2 regions of the Microbacterium aquilitoris genome follow, and region 1 is predicted to be linked to the other one. Evidence: predicted binding sites of a transcription regulator. Region 1 holds the regulator's gene; the other holds the start of a gene.
The links. Region 1 encodes LexA, which represses DNA repair genes until DNA is damaged. Its sites were predicted from a motif close to TCGAACANNTGTTCGA; they were not measured.
Positions count from the first base shown of each region.

Region 1 (14,709 bases):
GTGTCGGGTGCGGCGGCGAAGGCTGCCAGCGCGTCTGAGACGGCGGCATCCACCGCCTCGGGGGTGATCTCGGGTGCGTCGGACACGAGAGACGAGTCTACCGGCGGGCCGGAGTGCGGCCCGCCGGTACTTCTCGAATCGGTTGTTACGGAGTCGCGCGGGAGTTTAGGCCCGAGTAGTCCAACCGCGACCCCGAGGGACACCCCGGAGATTTCGAGATATTGCCTGGTGTGCGCCACGGGCCGTAATAGCTGACGGTCACATCACTGAATACTGTGCTTCGGCAGACCGCAATGGACCTATACGCCCCCGTCCCCCCATCGCAGAGTGCGTAAGCCCGACCATCACTCTTCCAGTGAGCGCAGTTTGTGGGCCATCCCGCAAAGGCCGCCGACGGTCCGGCCAAAGTGAAAAGCGCAGCAATCACGATCGCGGCGCCTCCTACCCCTATTGACTTTTTCGTTTTGTTTCGCATGAATCCCCCCTGGATTCGGTGGGCAGACTGCCCTCCCGTTCTGGCAGAACTTACCGATGCACCTATTGGCAGTCAACGGCAACTGATAGCGGCAGTACGAGTCCGACCCGGCGATGAGCCCTCAGACAGCGCGTCCCGTGCCCGAGTCCTTCATGCTCGCCTTCAGCTGGGTGGCGATGAGTTCGGTGTCGGTCGTCTCTTGGATCGGACGACCGGAAGCGGCACCGGGAACGCGGGGTGAGCCGCTGAGGCGCTTCTCGACCAGCTTCGCTACACCGGACAGCGCAAGGCACAGACCGATGTAGATGACGGCGGCGACGATCGTCGCTTGGACGATGGGTCGGTCGAGCGAGTTCTGCGAGCCGAGGTACTTCGCATAGAAGAGAAGCTCCTCGTACGTGATGATGAATCCGAGGGCGGTGTCCTTCAACGTCACCACGAGCTGAGCAATGATCACGGGCATCATGGCACGGATCGCCTGGGGCAGGAGCACGAGACGCATCACGCCGGATTTGCCGAGTCCGAGCGCATAACCCGCCTCGGACTGTCCGCGCGGGAGCGATTCGACCCCTGCGCGAATTACCTCGGCGAGCACCGAGCCGTTGTAGACGATGAGGGCGATGACGACGACCCAGTACCCCTCGATCCGAACGCCGACGACCGGCATCCCGTAATAGAGGAGGAACATCGTGACGAGCACCGGCACCGCGCGCAGGAACTCGACGATGGCAGCGACCGGGACACGAACCCATGCGTGATTCGAGAGGCGTCCGATCGCGAGGATGAATCCGAGCGCAAGGGCTCCGACCGCAGCCACGGCGAAGGCCGCGAGTGTACGGCCCGCCGCGAGGAGGAACTGCTCCCAGATGCGGGTGTAGGTGAACGCGTTCCACTTCTCCGCAGAGAACTGTCCGGTCACCGCGAGGCGCCAAACGAGGAAGCCGATGACGGCAGCCACCACCAGGACGACGATCACACCGATGATGCGGTTACGTGCGATCGCTCGAGGGCCGGGGACGTCGTACAGGACGCTGCTGCTCATCGCGCCACCTTCCATCGGTTCTCGAGTGACCGCTGACCCCACGAGAGAAGCAGGACGAGGGCGACGAAGATGACCATGACCCAGATGATCACCACGAGTTGGTTCTCGCCTCGTTCGCTCAGCCAGTCGCGGGCGGACCCGAGGTTCATGACCGAGAACCCGGCGGCGACGGTCGTGTTCTTCAGAAGGGCGATGAAGACGCTCATCATCGGCGGGATCACGGAACGGAACGCCTGAGGGAGGACGACGAGCGACATGACCTGCCCGAAGGTCAACCCCAGCGCGCGAGCGGCTTCCGCCTGCCCCACGGGCACGGTGTTGATCCCAGACCGAACGGTCTCTGCGACATAGGTGGCCGTGTAGATCCCCAGGGCTGCGACGGCGAACGCGACCTGAACGCCTCCGCTCGACCTGATGTCGAGGAGAGGCGGAAGCGTGAAGGCGAAGCCGAAGAAGACGAGCGTGAGGGGGGTGTTCCGGATGGTGTTGACGTACGCCGTGCCGACCGCGCGCGCGATGGGAACGGGCGAGACGCGCATCGCGCCCACGATGATCCCGAGGATCAGCGCGAGAAGCCCTCCACCGAAGAACAGCACCAGGGTGCCTCGGAGCGCTTCTCCCCAGAAATCGAGGTTGTCGGTGATGACGCCCATGCGGTCCTTTCGAACGTCTCAAGAAGGGGAACCCCGGGGGGCGAATCAACGCCGCCCCGGGGTATCAGGTCAGTCGACCTGGGGCTGCGTGGCCTCGACGCCAGCCGGCTCGAGGTACTTCTCGTACAGGGCGGTCCAGACGTCGCCGCCGTCGGTGAACAGCTTGTTGATGTGGTCCTTCAGGACGGTGTCACCGTCCGCAAGGCCGACGCCGTAGCGCTCCTCGCTGAACGGCTTACCGGCGAGCTTGAGCTTGTCCTTGTCCTCCGCGACATAGCCGGCGAGGATCGCCTCATCCGTCGTGATGGCGTCGACCTGGCCGTTCAGGAGCTGCTCGACACACTCGGAGTAGGTCTGACGTTCAGTGACCTCGCCGTTGTACTCATCGCGGATGCGCTGCAGCGGCGTGGACCCCGTGACCGAGCAGGTGACCTTGTCCTTGAGGTCGTCCGGGCCGTTGATGGAGTCGTCGTCAGCGGCGACCAGAAGGCCCTGGCCGGTGATGAAGTACGGTCCGGCGAAGTCGATGACCTCGTCGCGAGCGGGGGTCATCGAGTAGGTGCCGACGTAGTAGTCGATGTTGCCGTTGACGATCTCCTGCTCGCGGTTGGCCGACGGGATCGTCTGGAAATCGATCTGATCCTCGTCGAAACCGAGGGATGCCGCGATCCACCGCGCGATCTCGACATCGAAGCCGGAACGCTCACCGGAGACGGCGTCCTCGTAGCCGAGGCCGGGCTGGTCGCTCTTGACACCGACGACGATCTTGTCGGCCTTCGAGGCGCGGTCGAACGTCGGGCTGCCGTCGAGGTTCACGTCGCTCGCGACCTCCCAGAGGGCCTTGTCGTCGTCACCGCCGGCAGCGCCGCCGGGGGTGGTGGGGCTGCCGCTGTTGCAGCCGGCGAGAGCGAGTGCCGCGATCGCGATGCCGGCGAAGGCGCCGGCGAGTCGAGTCTTACGCATGTGATCCTCCTGGTTTCGTGTCGTTCGTCATTCGTCGCGCCGGTGCAGGGCGCGGACGTCTCAGTGGGTGATGAGTTTGGAGAGGAAGTCCTTCGCGCGGTCGCTCTTCGGGTTGGTGAAGAACTCCTGCGGCGTCGCTTCCTCGACGATCAGCCCGTCGGCCATGAAGACCACGCGGTCAGCGGCCTTACGGGCGAAGCCCATCTCGTGCGTGACGACGATCATCGTCATCCCGTCCTGCGCGAGACCGACCATGACGTCGAGGACCTCGTTGATCATCTCGGGGTCGAGAGCCGAGGTCGGCTCGTCGAAAAGCATCACCTTGGGCTTCATCGCCAGGGCCCGCGCGATCGCGACACGCTGCTGCTGGCCTCCGGAGAGCTGAGCCGGCAACTTGTCGGCCTGGTGGCCGACGCCCACACGGTCGAGCAGTTCGCGGGCGAGCTTGTCGGCATCCGCCTTCTTCATGCCCTTGACCTTGATGGGCCCCAGGGTCACGTTCTCGAGGATCGTCAGGTGCGAGAAGAGGTTGAAGGACTGGAAGACCATGCCCACATCGGCGCGGAGGGCTGCGAGCGCCTTGCCCTCGGCCGGGAGATCCGCGCCGTCGATCGTGATCGACCCGCTCGTGATCGTCTCGAGGCGGTTGATGGTGCGGCAGAGCGTCGACTTACCCGACCCGGACGGGCCGACGACGACGACGACCTCGCCACGGTTGACCGACAGGTCGATGTCGGTGAGGGCCTGGAAATCGCCGTAGTGCTTCTGCACGTTCGTCATGACGACGAGCGGCTGGCCACGGCGGACATCGATGTTCGACGTGCGCGGCGCAGGATCGGCAGCAGGAGTGGTCATGCTCCGACCCTATGGGGGATGACGTCCGGAGACCCGCCTGGTTGCGCGGGGTTTACAGTTCCGTAATCATTCGGGTCCGTTGCCCGCGCGCTGGGCGAAAGCGGACTCGTACAGACAGACGCTCGCGGCGGTGGCGAGGTTCAACGATTCGGCCCGACCGTAGATCGGCAGTCGAAGCGACAGATCGACCAACGCCAGCGCATCGTCGTCGAGGCCTCGGGCCTCGTTTCCGAACACCCAGGCGGTCGGCTCGGCGAGGGTCCCGCGGTGATCGACGAAGTCCTCTCCCCCGACATCGGCAGCGACGATCCGGAGCCCCGCCGAGCGGGCACGACCCGCGGCATCCGCCAGTTCGATGCCGACCGCCACCGGAAGGTGGAAGAGCGAGCCGGTCGTTGCACGGACCACCTTGGGGTTGAAGGGGTCGACGGTGCGACCGGTGAGGATGACCGCGTCGGCACCGACGGCATCCGCTGCTCGGATGATCGTGCCGAGGTTGCCGGGATCGCGCACCTCCTCGCAGATCACGATGAGCTTCGGGTCATCGGCGAAGATGTCGCGCACCGACGTCGGCACCTGCCGGGCCACCGCGATGATGCCCTGCGGGGTCACGGTGTCGGCCATCGCCTCGATCACGGCCTCGCTCGCGAACTCTACATCGACGTCCGCGTCGGATGCCGCATCGCGAATGTCCTGGTGCTTCTCCCATGCCGACGGAGTCGCATACAACTCGATGAGCGTGTCGGGCCGCCAGACGAGGGCCTCCCTCGCCGCCTGCGGACCTTCGAGCAGGTAGAGCCCGGTCTCTTGACGGGCTGCACGCTTGGTCAGCTTCGCAACAGCGCGGACACGCGGCGATCGGGGGTTCTCGAGCACGTTCTCAGTGTAGGGCGCGGGTACGGCGGGCACGCGAAAGGGCGCCCTCCGAAGAGGACGCCCTTTCTGAAAGGTGCCGCGGTCAGGCCTTGGGGGCGTTGACGTCAGCCGGCAGCGCAGCCTTGGCGGTCGCGACGAGCGACGCGAAGACGGCGGGCTCGTTCACCGCGAGCTCGGCGAGCATGCGACGGTCGACCTGGACACCCGCGAGGCCGAGGCCCTGGATGAAGCGGTTGTACGTGACACCGTTCTGACGGGCAGCGGCGTTGATGCGCTGGATCCAGAGGCGACGGAAGTCACCCTTGCGCTTGCGACGGTCCCGGTATGCGTAGACGAGCGAGTGGGTGACCTGCTCCTTCGCCTTGCGGTACAGGCGCGAACGCTGTCCGCGGTAACCGGAGGCGCGCTCGAGGATGACGCGACGCTTCTTGTGGGCGTTGACAGCCCGCTTGACTCTAGCCATTTCTTCTACTTCCTAAATCTGCGTCGGCGATCAGATGCCGAGGAGCTTCTTGGCGACCTTGGCGTCACCCTTGGCCAGGACCTGCTCCTGGTCGAGGCGACGGGTACGACGGGTCGCCTTGCCCTCGAGGTTGTGGCGCAGGTTGGCCTGCTGCTTCATCAGCTTGCCGCTGCCGGTGACCTTGAAACGCTTCTTGGCACCCGAGTGGGTCTTCTGCTTCGGCATATCTCTTCCTTCGTTGGGGATCCCGCGGACGGGAGTCTGTGGTGCGCTTACTCCGCCGGAGCGGAAGCGGGGGTCTGTTCGTCGTCGGCCTGACCACCGCGCGCATCGCGCGCTGCCTGCTTGGACGCCGCGCGAACGGCGTTCTGCTCGGTCTTGACCTCGGACTTGTTCTTGTGGGGCGCGACGACCATGACCATGTTGCGTCCGTCGATCGTGGGGTTGGATTCCACGGTGCCGAACTCGGCCACATCCTCGGCGAACTTGCGGAGGAGACGGACACCCTGCTCGGGGCGCGACTGCTCGCGACCGCGGAAGAGGATCATCGCCTTCACCTTGTCGCCCGCCTGGAGGAAGCCCTCGGCGCGCTTGAGCTTGGTTATGTAGTCGTGCGCCTCGATCTTCAGACGGAACCGGACCTCCTTGAGGACGGTGTTCGCCTGATTGCGCCGCGCTTCCTTGGCCTTCTGCGCAGCCTCGTACTTGAACTTGCCGTAATCCATGATCTTGACCACGGGGGGCTTCGAGTTCGGGGCTACCTCGACGAGATCGAGGTCGGCCTCCTGGGCCAGGCGCATGGCCACCTCGATGCGGACGACGCCGACCTGCTCACCCGCGGGTCCGACGAGGCGGACCTCGGGGACGCGGATGCGGTCATTGGTGCGGGGATCGCTGATGCGGAACTCCTCTTCGTGCGGTGGACGGCCTCCGGTGACACGGAAAATGTGTCGCCGGGCGGAAGATCGTCACGTCCACCCCGCACGATGCATGCATCGGCGTTCTGTTCTGCACCCTGGACAACCTCGACGAGCGAGGCGGAGTGCGAGACCCGGTAGCCTGGAGCGGCAAGCGCGGGTGGGATGTGATCCTCTTTCGACACGGAGCAGAACACTCCGGTGCCCGCAGAAGTCTAGCAGAGAGCAGCACGTGAGTACTATTCCGGCCGACCACAGTGATCACGACCCCGAGCGCCTCTCGCGCTGGGAAGAACAGGAGCGGGTCGCACAGTCGGCCACGCGCGACATCGCGGACGTCCCGGCCGTCGAGGTGATCACCACCACGTCCGTTCACCTGATGAGCGCCGCCGCCGTCAAACTCGGTCTCGCCGACGATCCCGACCAGCAGAAGGACCTCGACGAGGCCCGCAAGCTGATCAACGCCCTCGCCGGCCTGATCACCGCCGCCGCCCCCGAGGTGAGCGACATGCACGCGCGCTCGCTCCGTGACGGGCTGCGGACGCTGCAGCTCGCGTTCCGCGAAGCATCCTCGATCCCCGACCCGATCGGCAAGGGTCCGGGCGAGAAGTGGACCGGCCCCGTCAACTGACACCGATACGAAGGGGGATGCCGTGCGGCATCCCCCTTCGTGCGTATCAGGCGCGGACGAGTTTGACCGTCAGGGCGTCCACGAGGACGGCGACGCGATCGTCCGCCGCCCATCGGGATGCGAGTCGCTGCAGGATGGCGTCGAGCGCGGGCTGATCGAGACCGTCGACGAGGTGCAGGCTCACGACGAGCTCGGGTCCCCGCAGACGCGAGTGGGGGTCCCCCGTCGCGACCGACAGATCCAGGACACCGAGCTCGGTGCCGATCGACTCCTGCAGGCCGGCGAAGACCTCCGGCGATACGTGCGGAGCCTCCCACGGCAGCCCCTGCCCGATCGCCCACACCGCGGGACGACGCAGGACGAACTCCGTTTCGCTGCCGGGATCGATGACGATGAGATCCGTGTCGTCCGCCGCGGCCGAGAGCGCGATCCGGATACCGTCGGCGGGGACCGGGCGGGCCGCGGCATCCCATCGCGACATCGCTGCGACCGACGTGAACACCGGAAGCACGCGACGGCCGTCGGGAGCGGCGACCGTGACGATCGAGAGTTCCTGCGTCTTGTCGACGATCAAGCCGGTCGGCCCGACACCCTCCTCGCCCTTCTCGGCGACCAGGGGGATGAGAAGGCGAGCCGTCCGGTAGGCGTCGACCACGGCTCCCGCCGAGCCCTCACCCGCGTGGAAGGCGGTCAGCGCCGCGAGCAGCGCCGGATCAGCGCTGCCGTCGTCTCCGCTGTGGGGGTTCGGCTGGAAGCTCCGCCCCTCCCAGGGGACGCCGGCGGAATCGGCCGCGCCGCCCGAGTGGGGGTCAGTGTCCGGCGACATCCAGCGCCTCGGCCAGCGTGAACGCGCCGGCGTACAGGGCCTTCCCGACGATCGCGCCCTCGACGCCCAGCGGGACGAGTTCGCGGAGCGCCGCGATGTCGTCGAGGCTCGAGATCCCACCGGATGCGACGACGGGCTTGTCGGTGCGGACGGCGACCTCGCGCAGCAGCTCGATGTTCGGCCCCTGCAGCGTGCCGTCCTTCGTCACGTCGGTGAGCACGTAGCGGCTGCAACCGGCATCCTCGAGACGGTCCAGGACCTGCCACAGGTCGCCGCCGTCACGGGTCCACCCGCGGGCTGCCAGGGTCGTCCCGCGGACGTCGAGCCCGACGGCGATCGCCTCGCCGTAGCGGAGGATGACGTCGGCCGCCCATTCGGGGTTCTCGAGAGCCGCGGTGCCGAGGTTGATGCGGGTCGCACCGGAGTCGAGCGCCGCGTCGAGGGATTCGTCGTCGCGGATGCCGCCCGAGAGCTCCACCTTCACGCCGCGGAGCGATTTGATCACCTTGCGCAGCAGTGACGCGTTCGAGCCGCGACCGAAGGCCGCGTCGAGGTCGACGAGGTGGATCCACTCCGCGCCCTGGCGTGCCCACTCCTGCGCTGCGTCGACCGGGTCGCCGTAGCTCGTCTCGGTGCCGGCCTCACCCTGCGTCAGTCGGACGGCCTTGCCGTCGGCGACGTCCACAGCGGGCAGCAGGGTCAGTTCGGGCGTGGATGCGAATTCGTTCATGGCTCCGGGTGGGATGGGGTGCACGCCGGGCGCGCGCACAAGGGGACAGGTTACTCCGACGCAGGAAGCGAGGAGATCCAGTTGGAGAGCAAGCGGATGCCGGCGGTCCCCGACTTCTCAGGGTGGAACTGCGTCGCCGAGAGCGGGCCGTTCTCGACGGCCGCGAGGAACGGCCGGCCGTAGTCGCACCAGGTCAGCACCGGCTCGCGGAACGGCTTGATGACGTCGAGCGTCCAGTCCTGCGCACCGTAGGAGTGGACGAAGTAGAACCGCTCGTCCTCGAGACCGGCGAACAGCGTGGAGCCCTCGCCCGTGCGGACGGTGTTCCACCCCATGTGCGGAAGCACCGGCGCCTGGAGTTCGGTGACCGACCCCGGCCACTCCCCCATCCCCTCGGTGTCGACCCCGCGCTCGACGCCGAGTTCGAACATGACCTGCATCCCGACGCAGATGCCGAGCACCGGCATCCCGCCCGCCAGGCGGCGACCGATGAGCTCGTCACCGCGACTCGCGCGGAGTGCGGACATGACCGCCGAGAACGCGCCGACTCCCGGGACGAGCAATCCGGCCGCGTCCGCGATGAGGCCGCGATCCTTGGTCAGTCGCGCATCGGCGCCCGCCTCGATCAGCGCTTTGACCGCCGAGTGGACGTTGCCGGAGCCGTAATCGAGGACCGCGACGACCGGTGCTGCGGTCACAGGGCGCCCTTCGTGCTCGGGATGCCCTGGACGAGCGGATCGAGCGCCTTCGCCTGACGGAAGGCGCGCGCGAACGCCTTGAACTCGGCCTCGGCGATGTGGTGGGGGTCGCGTCCGCCGACCAGCGTGACGTGGACGGTCAGACCGGCGTGGAACGCGATCGCCTCGAACGCGTGGCGGACGAGCGAGCCGGTGAAGTGGCCGCCGATGAGGTGGAACTCGTAACCCTCGGGCTCTCCGGAGTGAACCAGGTACGGACGCCCGCTGATGTCCACGACCGCCTGGGCGAGTGCCTCATCGAGGGGAACGAGGGCGTCGCCGTAGCGGGAGATGCCCGCCTTGTCTCCGAGCGCCTGACGGATGGCCTGCCCGAGGACGATCGCCGTGTCCTCCACCGTGTGGTGAGCGTCGATGTGCGTGTCGCCCGTCGCGCGGACGGTCAGATCGGTGAGCGAGTGTTTCGCGAAAGCCGTGAGCAGGTGGTCGAAGAACGGCACCGTCGTGTCGATCGTGCTCTGGCCGGTGCCGTCGAGATCCAGCTCGAGCTCGATCGTCGACTCGCTGGTCGCACGCCGGACGGAGGCGGTGCGGGACGCGGGGGTGCTCATGCGTCGAGTCTATCGACGCGCGGCATCCGTCCCGCCGCCCGATGTCGCGATGCCACTCAGAGCGAGGCGAGCGCCTCGAGGAATGCCGTCGACTCCTCTTCACTGCCCGCGGAGACGCGGAGGGTGTGCGGCAGCCCGACGTCCCGGACGAGGATGCCGCGGTCGTACAAGCCCTGCCACGTGGCCTGCGGGTCATCGACGCCGCCGAAGAGGACGAAGTTCGACCAGCTCTCGTACGGCGAGTACCCGAGGGCGCTGAGGGTGGCGGAGATCCGGTCGCGCTGGGCGACGATGTCATCGACCATTCGGAGCATCGTGGGCGCGTGCCGCAGGGCAGCGGTCGCAGCCGCCTGCGTGAGCGCGCCCAGGTGGTACGGCAGGCGCACCAGCCGGAGTGCGTCGATCACCGCAGGGTCGGCGGCGAGGTACCCCACCCGCGCACCGGCGAAGGCGAAGGCCTTGCTCATCGTCCGGGAGACGACGAGACGCTCACGCCCGTGGAGAAGGGTCAGCGCCGAGGGCTCGTCGTGCGGCGCGAACTCCTGGTACGCCTCGTCGACGATCACGATGCCCTGGGACGCGTCGTAGACCGCCTCGATGACATCGAGGGAGAGGGGCGTGCCCGTCGGGTTGTTCGGCGAGCAGAGGAACACGACATCGGGCTGTGCACGCTCGACCTGCTCGGCGGCGTCGGCCGCGGTGAGCGTGAAGTCCTCGCCGCGGGAGCCGCTGACGTACGTGGCGCCCGTCGCCCCCGTCAGCAGCGGATACATCGAGTACGTCGGCGAGAACCCGAACGCCGTCCGCCCCGGGCCGGCGAACGCCTGCAGCAGGTGGTGGAGGACTTCATTCGACCCGTTCGCCGCCCAGATCTGCTCCGGTTCGAGACCGTGGCCGAGGTAGTCGGCGAACCCCTCTCGCAGCACCGTGAACTCGCGGTCGGGGTACCGGTTGATGTCGCGGAGCGCCTGAGCGACAGCATCCAGGATGTCGTCCGCGACGTCTTCGGGAACAGGGTGGGTGTTCTCGTTGACGTTCAACGTCACCGGGAGGGAGGCCTGCGGGGCTCCATACGGGATCTGACCGCGCAGGTCGTCACGGAGGGGTAGGTCGTCGAGACTCGCACTCACCCCGCCATCGTAGGGCGTCACGACGCCTTATTCGGCCGCCTGAGCACTGTAGGAGGCGGGGATCGCGAGGGACTCGCCGGCGTCGACGGCAGTGGACGGGAGGGCGTTGAGGCGGACGATCTCGTCGATGACGTCACGCGGGTCGCTGTCGGGTGCGATGTCCTGGGCGATGGTCCACAGCGAGTCGCCGGGCAGAACGGTCACGGTGCTGAAAGAACCCGCGGGCGTGCCCGCATCGCCACTGGCGAGTGCGCCGCCGCCCGAAAGGATGCCGACACCCAGGGCGACGACGGCAGGCAGAGTCGCAACGGTCATGAGGGCGCGGCGCCCACGCGTCGTGAGACGCAGACGGGTGCGGACAGCGACCGGACGGGCGGGCGTGATGGTGGTGATCGAGTTCATGGTGTCCTCCTCGGGGCAACCCCGGTCAGATGAGATCTTCGCCCCCGCCCATCGGCCGGGACGGGCGGGTGCGAAGTTCTCTTCCGAATCTATCTTCGATGTTCGTACACTGTCAAGAGAGCGGTTATCCGCAGATCGATCGAAGACGACACGCGGTCGGCTACGGGACGATCCCATCGACACCGGATACGGTTTCGATGAACAGAGCCCATCACCAACCTCCGACATTCGAAGGCGAGTGCCCCCGGCTCGACGTCCGACGCCCGGAAAACCGGCGGGGACGCAGGGCCGTGAAAGGAACGACATGAGCGACAAGCCGCAGACCCGCCGGCGCAAGAGCCTGAGCGACAAGCAGCTCGCGATCCTCGAGGTGATCCAGCGGTCGATCGCTCGCTACGGGTATCCGCCGAGCATGCGTGAGATCGGGGATGCGGTCGGCTTGAAGTCGCTCTCGAGCGTCACCCATCAGCTCAATCAGCTCGAGCTGAGCGGGTACCTCCGTCGCGATCCCGGCAAGACCCGGGCTATGGAGGTCCTCATCGACCTCCCCGGCGCCGCCGGGGAGAACCCGGCCGATGCCGCGCCCGCCGTGGGCGACGCCGCCATGGTCCCCCTGGTCGGACGCATTGCCGCGGGGGTGCCGATCACCGCCGAGCAGCAGGTCGAGGAGATCTTCCCCCTTCCCCGTCAGCTCGTCGGCAAGGGCGACTTGTTCATGCTGAGGGTGTCGGGGGACTCGATGATCGACGCCGCCATCTGCGATGGCGACTGGGTCGTCGTGCGCTCGCAGGCGGATGCGTCAAATGGTGAGATCGTCGCGGCGATGCTCGACGGCGAAGCCACCGTCAAGACGTTCCGCCAGCGCGACGGACACACCTGGCTCCTCCCCCGCAACTCCGCGTTCGAGCCGATCCTCGGCGACGACGCGGTCGTCCTCGGGAAGGTCGTCGCTGTCCTTCGAGCCGTGTGATCCAGGTGGGCGCCACCGCGTAGCGTGAGGGCATGACGACGGTCGCTCCTTACGGTTCGTGGATCTCGCCCCTGTCCGCTGCGGACGCCTCCGCCGCGGCGCCGCGTTACGACGGTGCACGTTTCGTGGCCGACGAGGTCTGGTGGGGAGAGTCGCTGCCCGATCAGGGCGGTCGCTCGTCGATCCGGCGCTCGGTCGACGGCGAGGTCGAGGATCTCCTCCCCGCCCCGTGGAGCGCGCGCTCCCGCGTGCACGAGTACGGCGGCGGGTCGTGGACGACCGATGAGGACGGTCGGCTCTTCTTCGTCGAGAAGTCCGATCAGCGCGTCTGGTCGCTCCGCAGAGGAGAGGAGCCGACGCCGCTCACCCCCGACGACCCGCAGGCCCGTCACGGCGGCCTGCGGTGGCAGCACGGGGTGCTGCTCGCGATCCGGGAAGTGCACGACGGCAGCCCCGTGCCACGGCGATCGATCGTGTCCATCCCCCAGGACGGCGGCGAGGCGCGCGAGATCGTCGGGGGAAGCGACTTCCTCGCGCAACCGGCGCTGTCGCACGACGGCAGGCACCTCGCCTGGGTGGCGTGGGACCACCCGGACATGCCCTGGGACCGCACGCAGATCCGGGTCGGAGACCTCGCCCACGGCACCGTGACGACCTGGCGCCCGATCACGTCCGGCGAGACAGCGGCACTTCAGCCGGAGTGGGATGCCTCCGGCCGGCTCATCTGGCTCGACGACCCCTCGGCCGGTCCGAACGCCGGTCGGTGGAACCTGTGGCGGCGGGACGTGGCATCCGATCTTCCGGCGGAGCCGGTCGCCCCCGCGGACGCCGACACCGGAGGCGGACTGTGGGTGCTCGGCGTCCGGTGGTACGCACTCCTGCCGGACGGCGGGATCGTCGCGGTCCGGACGCACGGCGCCGACGAGGTGGTGCGCATCGACGCGGAGGGGACCGCTCGCGCGACCGGCATCCCCGTCCGATCGCGCGCGGTCGTCGAGGATGCCCTCGGATCCCGCGTGCTGGTGTCGGGGATGGCGCCCGGGGTCACCGGCATCTGGCAGCTCGACGAAAACGGCGACGTGACGCTCGTCGTGGGCTCGCGCTCCGACCTCGGCGACGAGTGGATCCCCCCGGCGCGCCCCTTCACGGTGCACGGCCGCCACGGCGACGTCCACGCGTTCGATCACCCGCCCACCAACCCGCACCACACGGCGCCCGAGGGCGAACTTCCGCCGTACATCGCCCTCGTGCACGGAGGCCCGACGGCCCACGTCGGCGGCGTGGCCGACAGCCGGATCACATTCTTCACGAGCCGGGGCATCGGCGTCGTCGAGGTGAACTACGGCGGCTCGACCGGCTACGGGCGGGCCTATCGCGACCGGCTCCGCGGGCAGTGGGGCGTCGTCGATCGCGACGATGTCGCAGCCGCGGCATCCGGTCTCGCCGCGGAGGGACGAGCGGATGCCGCGCGCCTGGCGATCGCGGGGAGCTCGGCCGGCGGCTGGACCGTGCTCGCGGCCCTCGTCGGCACCGACGTCTTCGCCGCGGGGATCTCCCGCTACGGCGTCGGAGACGCGCGCCTGCTCGCCACCGACACCCACGACTTCGAGGCCCGCTACCTCGACGGTCTCATCGGGCCGCTCCCCGCGGCGGAGGCGTTGTACCTCGAGCGCTCACCGCTCAGCCACACGGAGGGCTTCCGCGTGCCGGTCCTGCTCCTGCAGGGATCGGACGACGCGGTCGTGCCGCCGACGCAGGCGGAGGCCATCCGCGACGCCCTGGCCGAACGCGGCGTGCCGCACGCCTACGTCCTGTACGACGGCGAGGGGCACGGGTTCCGACGAGCGGAGACCGTCGTGCACGCGCTCGAATCCGAGCTGGCCTTCCTCGGTCAGGTGTTCGGCTTCGAGACCCCCGGGGTCCCCGCGATCGCGCTCAGCTGAGTCCGAGCCGATCGGTCAGCGCGCGTACGGCGCGAGCTCGGCCGCCAGCCGCTCCGACACGTGGGCGTGGACGGCGGTGCCGCCCTCCTCGTGACGGGTCGACAGGATATGACCGGACTCGTGGACGGCGCTGACGAGATCGCCGCGGTCGTACGGGACGAGCGCGTGGACCTCGACGGCCGGCAACGGCAGAGCGTCCTCGATCGTCGCGCGCAGCTCGACGATGCCTTCGCCGGTGCGCGACGAGACGAAGTGCGCCTTCGGCTCGAGGCCGCGCAGCACGAGGCGCGTGTCGGCGTCGATCAGGTCGGCCTTGTTGAAGACGACGATCTCGTTCGTCGAGCGCGCCCCCACATCGCCCATGACGTCGCGGACGGTCGCGAGCTGTGCGGCCGGGTCGGGGTGCGACCCGTCGACGACGTGCACGATGACGTCCGCGTCGCCGACCTCCTCGAGCGTCGAGCGGAACGCCTCGACCAGCTGGTGCGGGAGGTTGCGGACGAACCCGACGGTGTCGGTGAGCGTGT
Region 1 is NZ_JAUZVT010000001.1:1,361,744-1,376,452, reverse strand. It holds gene pheS (phenylalanine--tRNA ligase subunit alpha) at 1-86, opposite strand, end outside; gene Q9S78_RS06710 (amino acid ABC transporter permease) at 597-1,517, opposite strand; gene Q9S78_RS06705 (amino acid ABC transporter permease) at 1,514-2,170, opposite strand; gene Q9S78_RS06700 (glutamate ABC transporter substrate-binding protein) at 2,240-3,133, opposite strand; gene Q9S78_RS06695 (amino acid ABC transporter ATP-binding protein) at 3,194-3,913, opposite strand; gene Q9S78_RS06690 (TrmH family RNA methyltransferase) at 4,055-4,864, opposite strand; gene rplT (50S ribosomal protein L20) at 4,947-5,327, opposite strand; gene rpmI (50S ribosomal protein L35) at 5,358-5,552, opposite strand; gene infC (translation initiation factor IF-3) at 5,600-6,274, opposite strand; gene Q9S78_RS06670 (DUF1844 domain-containing protein) at 6,477-6,875, shown strand; gene Q9S78_RS06665 (SseB family protein) at 6,922-7,701, opposite strand; gene priA (bifunctional 1-(5-phosphoribosyl)-5-((5-phosphoribosylamino)methylideneamino)imidazole-4-carboxamide isomerase/phosphoribosylanthranilate isomerase PriA) at 7,685-8,431, opposite strand; gene hisH (imidazole glycerol phosphate synthase subunit HisH) at 8,482-9,129, opposite strand; gene hisB (imidazoleglycerol-phosphate dehydratase HisB) at 9,126-9,737, opposite strand; gene Q9S78_RS06645 (histidinol-phosphate transaminase) at 9,794-10,867, opposite strand; gene Q9S78_RS06640 (LysM peptidoglycan-binding domain-containing protein) at 10,895-11,269, opposite strand; gene lexA (transcriptional repressor LexA) at 11,574-12,239, shown strand; gene Q9S78_RS06630 (prolyl oligopeptidase family serine peptidase) at 12,272-14,182, shown strand; gene hflX (GTPase HflX) at 14,198-14,709, opposite strand, start outside.

Region 2 (14,709 bases), on a different contig from region 1:
ATCTCGGCCCTGTCCTTCCTGCTCCCGGCAGAGGAGGGGAGCGGCAACGTCGTCGCGCCCGCGGACAACCCGGCGTTCGTGGCATCCCTTCTCGTCGTCCTCCTGCTGGTGCCCTTCCAGGCGGCCGCGGAGGAGTACATCTTCCGCGGGTACCTCATGCAAACGGTCGGGCGGTGGTTGAAGCACCCCGCATGGGCGATCCTGCTCCCCGTCCCGCTGTTCGTGCTGGGGCACATCTACGACTGGGCCGGGCAGGCGAGCGTGGCGGTGTTCGCGATCGCCGCCGGCTGGCTGACCTGGCGGACCGGTGGGCTCGAAGCGGCGATCGCCCTGCACATCGTGAACAACCTCGCCGCCTTCGGGTTCTCGGTCTTCGGGCTCAGCGATGCGGCGGCGACCGACACGAGCATCGTCAGCCTGGTGTCCTCCGCCGTGATGATCGCCGCATTCGTCGGTGTCGTCGAGTGGCTGTGGCGCCGCGGTGACGGGCGCCGCACCGTGCGCCTCACGCCGCCGCCGGAGCCGGTGCACGCTCCCGCCGCCTACGCATACCCGCCGGTGTACGGCCAGCCGCCTGTCTACGGCCAGCCCCCTGTGTATGGGCAGCCGCCGGTGTACGGTCAGCCGCCGGTCTACGGCCAGCCGCCGGTTTACGGGCAGCCCCCTTTGTACGGACAGCCCCCTGTGTACGGCCAGCCCCCTGTGTACGGGCAGCCGCCTGTCGATCCGACACCTACGCCCGCGCCGTACGACGGACCGCCGTTGCAGCCGCACCAGGCGCCGCGGTGGGGCGAGTACGCGCCCGCTCCCGACGCGACCCCGACGCCCGACTCCCCGTCGCCGTCGCCGTCGCCGTCCGACGGTGGCTCCGGGTCGATGGGATCGGATGCCGGGGGCGCCGGCGGATCGGACGGCGGCTCGTCCGGATCGTCCTCGTCCGACTGACGCTCGTCAGGCGGCGAGCAGGTTGTCCGCGTCGAGGATCGTGTAGCTGTACCCCTGCTCGGCGAGGAACCGCTGGCGGTTCTGCGCGAAGTCCTGGTCGACCGTGTCGCGTGCGATGAGCGTGTAGAAGCTCGCCTTATGCCCGTTGGACTTCGGGCGGAGCAGACGGCCGAGGCGCTGTGCTTCCTCCTGTCGCGACCCGAACGATCCCGAGACCTGGATCGCGACCGACGCGTCGGGCAGGTCGATCGAGAAGTTGGCGACCTTCGAGACGACGAGCACGGGGATGCGTGCGTGCCGGAACTCGTCGAACAGCACCTCGCGCTCATCGACGGGAGTGGACCCCGTGATCTTCGGTGCGCCGAGCTCTTCGGCGAGGATGTCGATCTGGTCGAGGTACTGGCCGATCACGAGGATCTGCTCGCCCTCATGCTTGGTGACCAGGTCGCGGACGACGTCTATCTTCGCGTGCGCGGTCGCCGCGAGGCGGTAGCGCTCGTCGTCCGCCGACGCCGCGTACTCGAGCCGGTCGGATGCCGGCAGGTCGATGCGTACCTCGTAGCAGACGGCGGGGGAGATGAAGCCCTGCGCTTCGATCTCCTTCCACGGGGCGTCGAAACGCTTGGGGCCGATGAGGCTGAAGACATCACCCTCACGGCCGTCCTCACGCACGAGGGTCGCCGTGAGGCCGAGGCGGCGCCGCGCCTGCAGGTCGGCGGTCAGCTTGAACACCGGTGCGGGCAGCAGATGCACCTCGTCGTACACGATGAGGCCCCAGTCGAGTGCGTCGAGGAGAGCGAGGTGCGCGTACTCGCCTTTCCGCTTCGCCGTGAGGATCTGGTAGGTCGCGATCGTGACCGGCTTGACCTCCTTGGACTGACCGGAGTACTCGCCGATCTCCTCGGGGGTGAGGGAGGTGCGCTTGAGCAGTTCGTCTCGCCACTGGCGCGCGCTGACGGTGTTCGTCACGAGGATGAGGGTCGTCGTCTTCGTGTCGGCCATGGCCGCCGCGCCGACGAGGGTCTTGCCCGCGCCGCAGGGGAGGACCACGACGCCGGAGCCGCCCTCGCTGAAGATGTCGACGGCCTTCCGCTGATAGGGGCGGAGCGACCAGCCGTCCTCGTGCAGCTCGATCTCGTGGGGGGTGCCCGGAGTGAAGCCGGCGTGGTCCTCGGCGGGCCAGCCGATCTTCAGCAGTTCCTGCTTGATCTGACCGCGCGCCCACGCGTCGATGACATACGTATCGGGTGTCGGGTGGGCGATGAGCAGGGGCTGGATGCGGCGGTTCCGCGCGATCTCGGCGAGCACCGGCTTGTCGGTGGAGCGGAGGATCAGCGTCCCCTCGTCATCGCGCTCGATGATGAGGCGGCCGTAGCGGCCGACGGTCTCGCGGATGTCGATCGAGACCGACGGCGGGACGGGGAACTTCGCCCAGCGTTCGAGGGTGGCGAGCATGTCCTCCGCGTCGTGCCCGGCGGCGCGGGCGTTCCACAGCCCGAGCCGCGTCACGCGGTAGGTGTGGATGTGCTCGGGGGCGCGCTCCAGCTCGGCGAAGATCGCGAGTTCGTGTCGCGCGTTCTCCGCGTCGGGATGCGCTACTTCGAGCAGCACGGTTCGGTCGCTCTGGACGATGAGGGGGCCGTCAGCCATAACGGGCAAGTCTACCGGCCCCGCCGGTCACACCGGCCGGACGCTGACGATGCTCGACAGCGGCAGAGTCCGCTCGACGTCGGCGGCGCGGTCGCGACCGCGCAGGCGACCACCGCCGAGACCCGCGGCCTCCAGGGTGACGTCCCGGCTCGACCCGTCGGGCATGCGGACCGTGATCTCGATCGTCGCGCGCGTGCGGACCGCCTGATCGAGCTCGCGTTCGAGCCAGGCGGCATCCGCGTCGTCGGAGAGGCTGGCGCGCAGGGTCTCGATCAGCGGGCGGTATCGATCGGATGCCGTCGGTTCCGGCGCCGCGCTCTCGGTGACCTCGTGGCGGCCCGGAGCCCGCGGGGCACCGTCGGCATCCACCGCCAGAACGGGGTAGCGCGCGTCGGAGAGCATCCAGAAGGTCGTGTCGGCGCTCGTGCGGGTGACGAGGTCGTCGCCGTCGGTCACGAGTCCGAGGGGGCGGAGTGCCTGATCGACGTTGATGGCATCGAGCAGGTCGCGGTCGCCCGAGACCCGGGTGTATCCGAGACGGTCGACGCCGACCCGCAGGGTGCCGTGCCGGGCGGCCGCACGCTCGATCTCGTAGGCGAGCGGCTGGGGCACGCCGGTGAGCGACAGTTCGCTGAGGAACGCCGTGAGGGATGCCGAGGTCTCGCCTCCCGCGAAGGCCGCGCCGATCGTGTCGGCGGTGAAGCGGTACGTCGCCGCCTGCGCGCGGGACTCGCGGCGGGCGGTGGTCCGCAGGCGCTGGTCGAGCTGGGGTTCAAGGGGGCCGGGGGCGATGGCCGTCAGGTCGTTCTGCAGGTAGACCTTGTCCACCTCGTGCGGCAGCAGGGAGCGGAGCGCGGCGACATCGGCGTCCTTGCCGGCCGCGAGGCCCGCGGCCCACTGCGGCGTCGTGCCCGCCGGGGTGAGCACGGCCCACTGCGTGAGCATCGCGGCGAGGCGGCGGACGCGATCGGGCCAGGCCGGATCGAACGGGTACGCACCGGGCCACTGCGACGGGTCGCGCCATCCGCCCGAGGCGTTCCGCAGCGCGGCGGGCAGCCGGTCGCGCAGGCGACGGGCGACCTCGATCCACCGCTCCACGGTGCGGATGCCGAGCCACGCCGTTCCCGACTCGGTGACGCTCCAGTTGCGTTCCGACCCCGCGAGCAGGCCGGACTCGGCGGCGATCGCGACGAGGGTGTCGGCTGCGTCGGAGGTCGCCGCCGCTCCCGCTTCGACCAGTCGTCGTCGGTCACCGGCTCCCAGGGCGCCGGAGCCGATGCGGCCGAGCGGGGTGCGGGTGGCCACGTGGAGGATGTCGGCGAGCGAGGCCACGGCGTCGAAAGCGCGCTCGGCACTCGCGGCATCCGATTCGGGCCCGCCCTCGAAGATCACCGGCGACTCGACGGGGGAGGCTCCGCCGAGGGCCGCCGCCACGGCGGCGTAGGGCCGACCCTCCTCGTCGGAAAGGGCGCGTGAGACCAGACCGGCGCGAAGACCGGGGGTCACTGCCGCATCGGCGTCGACGGCGTCACGGAGCGCGGCCGCCTCGAGGTCGGAGACGTCGGCGAGAGCCCGGCTCAGCTGCGCGGGGTCGAGCAGCGCATCGGCCGCGTCGAAGAAGTCGGTCCACGACGTGTTCGGGGCGATGCGGCGGGCATCGAACACCGCGGCGAGGGCATCCGGATCGAGCGTCGCGAGGCGGGTCGCGAGGGCACGAGCATCGGAAGCTGTCACGTCAACGGCCCTTGTTGGCCCGTCCCCGTCGCACGAAGGTCATGATCAGCAGCGCGAGCAGCAGTGCGAAGGCGACCGGCGGCGCGACGTAGACGATGAGGCTCACCACGGGCCAGATGCCCGAGGCGAAGTCGGCCTGCTCCAGTCCACCCGGACCCGACGCGATGATGATCGAGAAGAAGCAGACGACCGAGAGCACCAACAGACCCAGGGACATGAACGCCAGGATGCGGTCTATGCGACGGACGGGAAGGTCGCCGGCCGGGGGCGGAGTGCTCATCCGATCAGAGTAGCGGCTCGCCGCGGTGGCTTAGGGTGGAGGGTGGGGCTGAGACGGTCCCACTTTTCCATGCCCGCACGCGGGCTCGAGCAGCGAGGTTCGACACATGCCCACCGGCAAGGTCAGGTTCTACGACGAGGCGAAGGGATTCGGCTTCATCACCGGCGACGACGGTCAGGACGTTTTCCTGCACGCGACCGCGCTCCCCGCCGACACCACGACGATGAAGCCCGGCACCCGGCTGGAGTACGGCGTCGCCGACGGTCGCCGTGGTCTGCAGGCGCTCGCCGTCCGGGTGCTCGATGCCCCTGTCAGCCTCAGCAAGCGCAACCGCAAGCCCGCCGACGACATGGCCGTCATCATCGAGGACCTCGTGAAGCTCCTCGACGGCATCGGCGGCGATCTGCGCCACGGGCGGTACCCGAGCGGCGCGCACGGCAAGAAGGTCGCCGCTGTGCTCCGCAAGGTCGCTGATGACCTCGATGCCTGAATCGACCGAACCGGCAGAACCGGACACCGCGTCCGTCGAGTCGGCTGACGCCCCTGTCGAGCAGACGGAGGCATCCGCCCCCACCGACCCGCGCCTGTTCGAGGCGCACGACCTCGCGCGCGCGGCGCTTCTCGAGGTGACTCCCGAGGCGACCGTGGGCGATGCCGCGGGGTATCAGCTCGAAGACGGAGGTGTCGTCTCGCTCCGTTTCGCGAACCGGATGGCCGGTTACCCCGGCTGGTTCTGGACGGTGAGCGTCGCCGTCGTCGAGGGATCCGACCCGACCGTCCTGGAGGTGGAGCTGATGCCCGGCGACGGCGCGCTGCTCGCTCCCGAGTGGTTGCCGTGGGCCGAGCGGCTCGCGGAGTACCAGGCGGCTCAGGCCGCGTCGGGCGAAAACACGTCCGACGAGGACGATGACGTGGACGACGACGACGAAGACGCCGACGAGGATGACGCCGACGAGGATGACGCCGACGGCGAGGACCTCGATGCCGGCGACTTCGAGAGCGACGGTTCTCCGATCCTTCACGCCGGCGATGTCGACGGCGTCGACATCGACGAGCTCGACGAGTCGGAAGATGACGTCTCATCCGATGAGGACGACGACGAGTCCGACGAGGACGAATCCGACGACGATGACGATGACGATGACGACGAGAACGATGACGACGAGAATGCGGAGGTGCTGCGCGAGTACTGACGCGCGGCATCCGCTCTCACACGAACGCGGCCCCGGGGATCACTCCTCGGGGCCGCGTTCGTCGTGCGGGGTCAGCCGGCGAGGTGCTCGACCGTGTAGTCGATGGCGCGGATGAGCTGACGGACGTCGTCGGGCTCGATCGAGACGAACGTCGCGACGCGCAGCTGGTTGCGACCGAGCTTGCGGTACGGCTCGGTGTCGACGATGCCGTTCGCGCGGAGGCTCTTCGCGACGGCGGCCGCGTCGACCGAATCGTCGAAGTCGATCGTGACGACGACGGGGGAGCGGTCGGCCGGGTCGGAGACGAACGGGGTCGCGAAGGACGCGGCATCCGCCCACTCGTACAGGGCGCCCGAGGACTCCGCCGTCCGGGCGCCCGCCCAGGCGAGGCCGCCGTTGCCGTTGATCCACTGCAGCTGGCTGTCGAGCAGCTGCAGTGTCGCGATGGCGGGGGTGTTGAGCGTCTGCTGCAGGCGCGAGTTGTCGAGCGCGTTCTTCAGGCTCAGGAACTCGGGGATGTACCGACCGGATGCCGCGACGCGTTCGATCCGCTCGATGGCGGCCGGCGACACCGCGGCGTACCAGAGGCCGCCGTCGGAGCCGAGGTTCTTCTGAGGCGCGAAGTAGTAGACGTCGGCCTCGGCGATGTCGATGTCGATGCCGCCGGCGGCGCTCGTCGCGTCGATCACGGTGAGGGCGCCCGGGTCGCCGTGGACGCGCGAGATCGCCGTCGCGACACCTGTGGAGGTCTCGTTGTGGGCCCAGGCGTAGACGTCGACGCCGTCGACGGCTTCGGGCTTCGCGCTCGTGCCGGGCTCGGCGCGGCGCACATCGGGGGCCTCGAGCCAGGGGGCGGCGGCAGCCGCGGCGAACTTGCCGCCGAACTCGCCGAACACGAGGTTCTGCGCCCGCTTCTCGATGAGCCCGAAGGCCGCAGCGTCCCAGAACGCGGTCGATCCGCCGTTGCCGAGGATGATCTCGTACCCCTCGGGAAGTCGGAACAGCTCGGCGAGACCGGAGCGGGTGCGGCCGACGAGGTCCTTCACGGGTGCCTGGCGGTGCGAGGTGCCGAAGAGCGATGCCCCCTGGGTGACGAGCGCCTCGAGCTGCTCGGCACGGACCTTGGACGGGCCGCAGCCGAATCGTCCGTCGACGGGCAGGATCTCGCGGGGAAGGGTCACAGTCGCCATGGCGAGAAGTCTAAGGCGCAGGCCCCGGCGGCTCCGGTTCCATGACGCTCCGCGACCGGATGCCGGATAGGCTGGGAACGCACTGTCTCCCGCGCGAAAAGGCCTTCATGACCGACCTCATCGACACCACCGAGATGTATCTGCGCACCATCCTCGAACTCGAGGAAGAGGGCATCACGCCCCTTCGTGCGCGCATCTCCGAGCGCCTCGGCCACTCCGGCCCCACGGTGTCGCAGACGATCGGCCGTATGGAGCGCGACGGTCTCGTCGTCGTCTCAGAGGACCGCAAGCTCGAACTCACCGACCCGGGCCGGCAGAAGGCCGTCGACGTCATGCGCAAGCACCGTCTCGCCGAGCGCCTGCTGTCGGACGTCATCGGCCTCGACTGGGCATACGTCCATGAAGAGGCGTGCCGCTGGGAGCACGTCATGAGCGAGCTCGTCGAGCGTCGGCTCATCGAACTCCTCGACCACCCGACCGAGTCCCCGTACGGCAACCCCATCCCGGGCCTCGACCAGCTGGGCGACGTTCCGGCCAACGCGTTCGACAACGGCGTGGTCGGCCTCGTGCGTCGGCTGAACGACGCCGGCGGGCCGGTGACGGGCAGCATCCGTCGTCTGGCGGAGCCGATGCAGGTCGATCCCGAGCTCCTGACGCAGCTGCGCGACGCGGGTGTGGTCCCCGGGCGCACCGGCTCGTTCCGCTTCAACGAGGGGTACGTCCTTGTCGAGATGGACGGTGTCGACGAGGCGCTCGAGCTCCCCGTCGAGGTCGCCTCGCACATCTTCATCGTCGACGCGCGCGAGATCTGAGCCGTCGCCGCGGCCCCGCTCACAAGAGCGGGAGCGTGACTTATTCGTTACCTTCCGGTAGCCTCGGAGGGTCCATAGGCGAGAAGCCCGCCACGGACCGCCTCGCGAGTTGCCTCTCCGGCTCGTCATTCGCCTGGTGTCCCCTACATCCGTGCCCGACACGGAGTGCCGACGAGCCAGCATCCTCACCCGCGGATGCGGAGGCGCTGGAGGACAGCTTGGCTGAAGAGTTCCACCCGTCGAACGAGATTTCTGAGGCATCGACGGCCCCCCGCAGAGGTCGCTTGAGCAAACGTGTCGCCGCCACGGCGCCCGCCACCCGCTCGACGTCCCCGCGCCCTCACCCCGTCCGCAGCTTCCTGACCGTCGCCGCCGTCGCCGGCATGGTCGCGACCGTCGCGATCCCGGCGTTCGCCGCCGCCGATCGGGGCGACGTCGCCGAAGCGCGCACGCTGCAGCAGGTCTCGGCCGACGACGCACAATCGCTCGTCGTCGCATCCGAAGGCAGCCCCGAGACCCTCGCGCGCGGTGGGTACTCCGCCACGACTCCCGAGGAGATCGAGGCAGCGAAGGCGAAGGAGGCCGCAGAGAAGGCCGCCAAGGCCGCGCTCGCAGCCCGACTCGCGTCAGCCTCGTCCTCGTCATCGTCGTCGCGCAGCTCGTCGAGCTTCTCGTCCTCGGTCCCGCTCGTGTCGCCGGGCTCGGGCACGGTCCGCCGTCCGCTCGCGCACTTCAACAACTTCGGCACGCCCTACGCGGGCCACAAGGGCACCGACTACATGGTCGGCCGCGGCGAGCCGATCTACGCCGTCGCCGACGGCACCGTCGTCGCGTCCTCCGAGTCCGGACCGGGCTGGGGTGTGTACGTGAAGATCGCTCACAACATCGGCGGTGTGCGGGTGACCTCGCTCTACGCGCACATGGACTGGGGCACGCGTCGCGTCTCCGTCGGCGACAAGGTCTCGGTCGGCCAGTTGATCGGCCAGGTCGGTTCCACGGGCCGTGCCAACGGCACCCACCTCCACCTCGAGATCCGCATCAACAACGGGTACACGAACGCCGAGTCCTGGCTGCAGGCCAACGCCGGCTGACGAGACACACAGTCATCGTTCTGCTGATGTTCGCCCTGGGGCATCCCGGCGTGTAATACCCTGACCCCGACGCTCGTTCGAGCCGAGGGGAGCCGTATGGACATCCAACCCCGCATTCGCAACCGGAATGCGCTAGGTCGGCATGTGCTGCGGCATCGTGTGCACGATTGCCACGACGTCGGTCGTGCGAATAAGGCGCTGTCTTCATGACGGCGCCTTTTTTCGTACCCGCACCCCTCTCGACCCGGACCGCGTCGACGACACGGAAGGCCGTGAAGCCGTCTCGGCCGTTCGAGAGGACACCCCTATGCGCACCCTGGTGCTGAATGCAGGTTACGAACCCCTGGCCGTCATCTCCTTCAAGCGAGCCCTCGTGCTCGTCATGACCGAGAAAGCCACCATCGTCGAACGCGTCGAAGAGGACCCCGTCTGGGGGACCCGCGACGTGTACGACCGTCCGGCCGTCATCGTGCTGACCCGCTATGTGCGGATCCCGGCCGGCCGGCGGGTCCCGGTCACCCGCCGTGGCGTGCTGCGTCGCGATGGCCACCGGTGCGCGTACTGCGGCAAGAGCGCGTCGACGATCGATCACGTGCTGCCGCGGTCGCGCGGCGGAGCCGACTCGTGGGAGAACCTCGTCGCGGCGTGCCTGCGCTGCAACAACGTCAAGGGCGACCGCACCCCGCAGGAGATGAACTGGGAGCTGCGATGGATGCCGCAGCCCCCGCGCGGAGCCGGCTGGCGCGTCCGCGGCACCGAGCGCACCGATCCCGCGTGGGAGCCGTACCTGGCGCTGGCGGCGTAGCGCCCAGGTCAGACGCCGGATTCGACCCAGGCGTAGGGCAGGAACTTGCCGTCGATCGTGATGACGACCCGGTCCCCGTCGGGGTGTGCGACACGATCGAGAGAGATGCTGCAGTTGATCGCGCTCATGATGCCGTCGCCGAAACGGTCGTGGATGAGGGCTTTGAGCGCGGGCCCGTAGACCTGCACGAGTTCGTGGAAGCGGTAGATCGTCGGGTCGGTAGAGAGATCTGCCTCGGCGGCGCGGTTCGGCTGGCGGGTGAGGGCGTCGACGAGCGCGGCGTCGAGTCCGAGGGCGTCGCCGAGGCGCTCCGCTTCGGCCGGGGGGAGGGCGTGCATCCCGAGAACGGCCGCGGCGGTCCACACCGGCGGACGGCCGATGAGCTCGCTCACCGCGTCCCACGAGAGTCCGCTCTTGCGTCGCACCTCGTCGATGGCGGCACCGGCGGCCTGCTTGCTGATGATCTGGGGGAGCGTCATGACGTGTCCTCTCGTCGGTTCGTTCCATCGGACCAGTCCCGGAGCGTGAGGCGGCAGGAAGAACGCGCACGGATGCCGTCGTTGTGCGCACGTGTGACACGGTCGAAACGCGCGCGACGCGCCAGGGCAAACCTCGGTGCCTAGCGTGGGCCCATGGCGGCGATCGAGCGGTGGATGCAGGCGGTGGTGGATGCCGTCCCGCAGCCGCTGTGGGTCATCGGACCCGGTGGCGCCGTCGCCCACCTGAACGAGGCCGCCGGGCGGTTGCTCGGATACTCCGATCCCCGCCGGGTCGTGGGAGGTCCGAGCCACGAGGTGCTGCACGGGCATCGCGCAGACGGCTCCGCCTACCCCGCGCACGAGTGCCCGATCGTCCACGCGGCGGATCACGGCGGTGACCCGCGGGGCAACGAGGTGTTCGTCACCCGCGCGGGACGGCCGCTCGACGTCGCGTGGCAGGTGGCGGAACTGCCCCTGCCCGAGCATCGACTGCTGTCGTTCGAGCCGCAGGCGCAGGTTCCGGCGATGCGCGGGGTGCCGTCGGCATCCGCTCTGCGTGCGCAGATCGCCGCGCGGCACCGCGACCCGGAGTTCTGCGTCGACGTGCTCGCGCGGGATGCGCACGTGTCCGTGCGGACGGCGCAGGCCGTGCTGGGGCGCGAGGGGGAGAGCCCTGCGGCGCTGATCCGCGAGTACCGGCTCGGGAGCGCGCAGGGGCTGCTCCGCGACGGGATGCCGGTGGCCGCCGCGGCGTACAGTGCCGGCTTCCGCGATCCGGACACCTTCGCGCGCGCGTTCCGGCGCCGGTTCGGTGTAGCGCCGGGAGCGTTCGCCCGCGACGCGGGCTGAGCCCCGGCATCTGGCCTGTGCGTTGACGCGGGTTGTGGGGAGTGCGCCCGCGCGGGAGACCGCTCGCGTAGCGTGAGGGGCTCGATCGAGACCGATGCCCCGTAGGAGCTTCATGGATACGACGACGGTGGTAATACTCCTGATTCTGGGATTCCTCGTGGTGGGCTTGGCTACCTGGGTGGTGTTCTCGCACCGCCGGCACACGCGTCGATTGGCGGGTCTCGCCGAGACGGCTTCCGCCGAGCGCCAGCAGTGGGAGATGCATCTGCAGCAGGTCGTGCAGGAGGGTACGGCAGCGCATCTCGCCGATGTCGCGGCCGAACGGCGGGAGAAGGAGGAATCCCAGGCTCTCGTCGCTCGCTACCACCAGGCCTACACGGCGTCCCTCAAGTGGGAGGTGGGGAGTCGGGCGAAGCTCCTGGAGATGGTGTCGGCGCACGGACTGGACGGCGTCTTGTTCTCGGGGATCGTCTTCGCCACGGGTGGCCGGGAGCAGCCGAAATATGTGACGCAGCTCGATCATGTGCTGCTCATGGACGATCGCGTGATCGTGATCGAGGCGAAGAACTGGAAGGGTGTCGTGTTCGACGGGGTCGCTCCGTCGTCCGTGCACGCGGCGTTCGGCGCGCTGATCGACGCCGGTTCGGACGGCGAGTTCGCCATCCAGGTGCGGCGAGAGGATCAGGGAACGGGGCTCTCGATCACACGGCACCCGGACCCGAGCGGTACCTCGGAGAAGCACTCCGTGGCTCCGCGCGTGCAGGTCCGAAGGCAGGCCTTCGCGCTGCGCCGGCTCATCGAGGCCAGGACCGGTGAGGACCTCAGCATCGACGCCTGCGTCTTCTACTCGCACAAGAGCGTCCGACTCTTCACGCCGCGGAAGGGGGCACCGTCACGGACGCCGTACACCCCGGTCTTCGATACCGCGGGTATGCGCGCCCACCTCGGCGCGCTCGGACCCGGTCGCATCGGACCGGGCCTCATCGAGCGACTCGCGCCGGGCCTGGCCTCGATGGCGACGGATGCGACGGGCGTCGGTGCGTACGCCGAGGAGTGGCAGAGCGTTCTCGACGCCGTTCAGGGTGAGCAGGTGGACTGAGGCTCGGCATCCGCTCGTTCGGAGTGGGGGAAAGCGGGCGCGGGCGATGTCGGAACCCGTGCGTATCTTCGACGTAGACGGCTTGAGTCGTTCGAACAAAGCTTCTACCATGTCGAGGTGAGATCCATCGTGCGCGACACCGCTACCGCCCAAGAGGTGCAGCGGCTGCGCGCGCAGATGGCTCAAATCCAGGGGCGCAAGCTCGAGGCGCCGCCCCTTCCCACCCATCCTGCCCTGGCCGAACTGCTGCCGGGCGGGGGGCTGCGGCCGGGATCGTCGTATTCGATCGGCGGCTCGATGTCGTTGCTGTTCGGCCTGTTGGCGCAGCCGTCGCAGACCGGCAGCTGGTGCGGGGTGGTCGGGATGCCGGGGTTCGGCGCCGAGGCGGCCGAGAAGGCGGGCGTCGACCTGTCGCACCTCGTGCTGATCCCCGAGCCGGGTCCGCGCTGGCTTGCCGTGACGGCGACGATCGCCGACGTGCTGCCGGTCGTCGCGGTGCGGCCGCCGACTCGGGCGAAGGATGCCGAGATCTCGCGGCTCGCGGCGCGCATGCGCGAGCGCGGCGTGGTGCTGCTCGTGCAGGGGCCGTGGCCGCAGACCGAGGCGATGATCGATGTGACGGATGCCCGGTGGTCGGGCCTCGGCGACGGCTACGGCGTGCTGTCGGATCGGGAGCTGACCGTGACGGTCACGAGCCGGCGTTTTCCGGTGCCGCGGTCGTCGCGGATGCTGCTGCCCGCCCCCGATGGGGCGATCGCGGTGCGCGAGCAGCCCATCGCCCCGGTGGTCGACCTGCCGATGCGGGCGGTGAGCTGATGGATCCCGCACTCGTCGACACCGGGATCGAGCCGGTGCGGAGCCTCGTCGTCTGGGTGCCCGACTGGCCGGTGGTCGCGCTGGGTCTCGAGGGGCTCGCCGAGGCCGAGGGGCCGATCGCCGTCTTCGCGAAGGGGATGGTCGCCGCGACCTCGCCGGCTGCGCGGGCGGACGGGGTGCGGCGGGGGATGCGGCGCCGCGACGCGCAGGCGCGATGCCCGCAGCTCCAGGTCGTCGACGCCGACGACGCGCGCGACCACCGCACGTTCGCCCCGCTCATCGCCCGGCTCGAGGAGATCGCCCCGGGTGTGCAGCTGCGCGAGCCGGGGCTGTGCGCCCTGCGGGTGAAGGGCCCCGCGCGGTTCTACGGCGGCGAGGCGGGTGCGGCGACGGCGCTCACCGGCGCGCTCGCCGAGCTCGGCGTGAACGATGTGCGCGCGGGGGTGGGGGATGGTCCGTTCACGGCGGAGCAGGCCGCCCGCACCACGGGCCCGGACGCCCCGATGCGGATCGTGCCGCCGGGGGCGGCTGCCGCGTTCCTCGCGCCGCTGCCGGTGACGGCGCTCGAGGACGAGTCGGTCGCGAGCCTGTTCGCGCGTCTCGGCATCCACACCCTCGGTCAACTCGCCGCACTGCCGCCCGCCCGGCTCATCGAACGGCTCGGACCCCGCGGGGCGCGACTGCACGCCCTCGCGTCGGGGCTCGACTCGCAGCCCGTGCAGCCGCGCACGCCGCCGCCCGAGCTCGAGCGTGAGGTCAGCTTCGAGCCGCCGCTCGAGATCGCCGATCAGGTGGCGTTCGGCATCCGTCTCGCCGCGGAGCAGTTCATCTCGGGGCTCGGCGCCGTCGACCTCGTCTGCACCGAGCTGCGCGTCGCGCTGACGGGGGATCGCGGCGACCACAGTGAGCGGGTGTGGCTGCATCCGGGGGCGTTCGATGCGGCCGCGGTCGTCGACCGGGTGCGGTGGCAGCTCGCGGAGCGAGGGCTCAAGAGCGCCGTCGCGAAGGTGCGGATCGTGCCCGAGAAGGTGGACGCGGCATCCCATCACGTGACAGGTCTGTTCGGCTCGGGGCCCGAGGAGCGCGTGCACTCGGCGCTCTCGCGCGTGCAGGCGATGCTCGGACATACCGGCGTCGTCACCCCGCAGGTCGGCGGCGGACGGTGGCTCGCCGAACGGCAGGTGCTCGTGCCGTGGGGGGACCGCGCCGTCATCGCCGAGCGGGCGCGGCCGTGGCCGGGGAGCCTGCCCGACCCGCTGCCAGCGACCGTCTTCCCCGAGCCGGTCCCGGTCGCCGTCATCGATCGCGACGACGACATGGTCGCCGTCGACGGCCGCGGCGAGCTGACGGCCGAGCCGATCGCGCTGATCCTGCCGGGAGCGCCGGACGCATCGGGGGCGCGGAGGCCCCGGCATCCGCGTCGCATCGCCTCGTGGGCAGGACCCTGGCCCGTCATGGAGCGGGGGTGGGATGCCGCGCGCACCCGTCGCGCGCACCGGTTCCAGGTGGTCGACGAGGCCGAGACCGCGTGGCTGCTGGTGTGCGAGGAGGGCGTCTGGCACGCCGAGGGCAGGTACGACTAATGGGGTGGGGCAACAACCCGTCGGTCTCGTGGTCGGAGATGGAACGGATCCTCAGCGACCGGCGGCGACCCGAGGGGGCACCGGCGGGCACCGACGGCGGCGACAGTCCGGCGTGGTCGCACAAGCGTGGAAAGTACCGCACACCCGAGATCGAGCGGCCACTCGACGCGGTGCCGTACGCCG
Region 2 is NZ_JAUZVT010000002.1:366,977-381,685, forward strand. It holds gene Q9S78_RS08545 (CPBP family intramembrane glutamic endopeptidase) at 1-945, shown strand, start outside; gene Q9S78_RS08550 (DNA repair helicase XPB) at 952-2,595, opposite strand; gene Q9S78_RS08555 (helicase-associated domain-containing protein) at 2,623-4,329, opposite strand; gene Q9S78_RS08560 (hypothetical protein) at 4,331-4,609, opposite strand; gene Q9S78_RS08565 (cold-shock protein) at 4,716-5,099, shown strand; gene Q9S78_RS08570 (DUF3027 domain-containing protein) at 5,092-5,802, shown strand; gene serC (phosphoserine transaminase) at 5,874-6,992, opposite strand; gene Q9S78_RS08580 (iron-dependent transcriptional repressor DtxR) at 7,100-7,804, shown strand; gene Q9S78_RS08585 (M23 family metallopeptidase) at 8,089-8,895, shown strand; gene Q9S78_RS08590 (HNH endonuclease) at 9,203-9,700, shown strand; gene cynS (cyanase) at 9,709-10,179, opposite strand; gene Q9S78_RS08600 (helix-turn-helix transcriptional regulator) at 10,333-11,028, shown strand; gene Q9S78_RS08605 (nuclease-related domain-containing protein) at 11,141-12,127, shown strand; gene imuA' (DnaE2-dependent mutagenesis accessory factor ImuA') at 12,257-12,943, shown strand; gene Q9S78_RS08615 (DNA polymerase Y family protein) at 12,943-14,526, shown strand; gene Q9S78_RS08620 (error-prone DNA polymerase) at 14,526-14,709, shown strand, end outside.
Region 2: a site for LexA is predicted at 12,219-12,234, ahead of imuA' (DnaE2-dependent mutagenesis accessory factor ImuA'). Genes of this name have one in related genera too.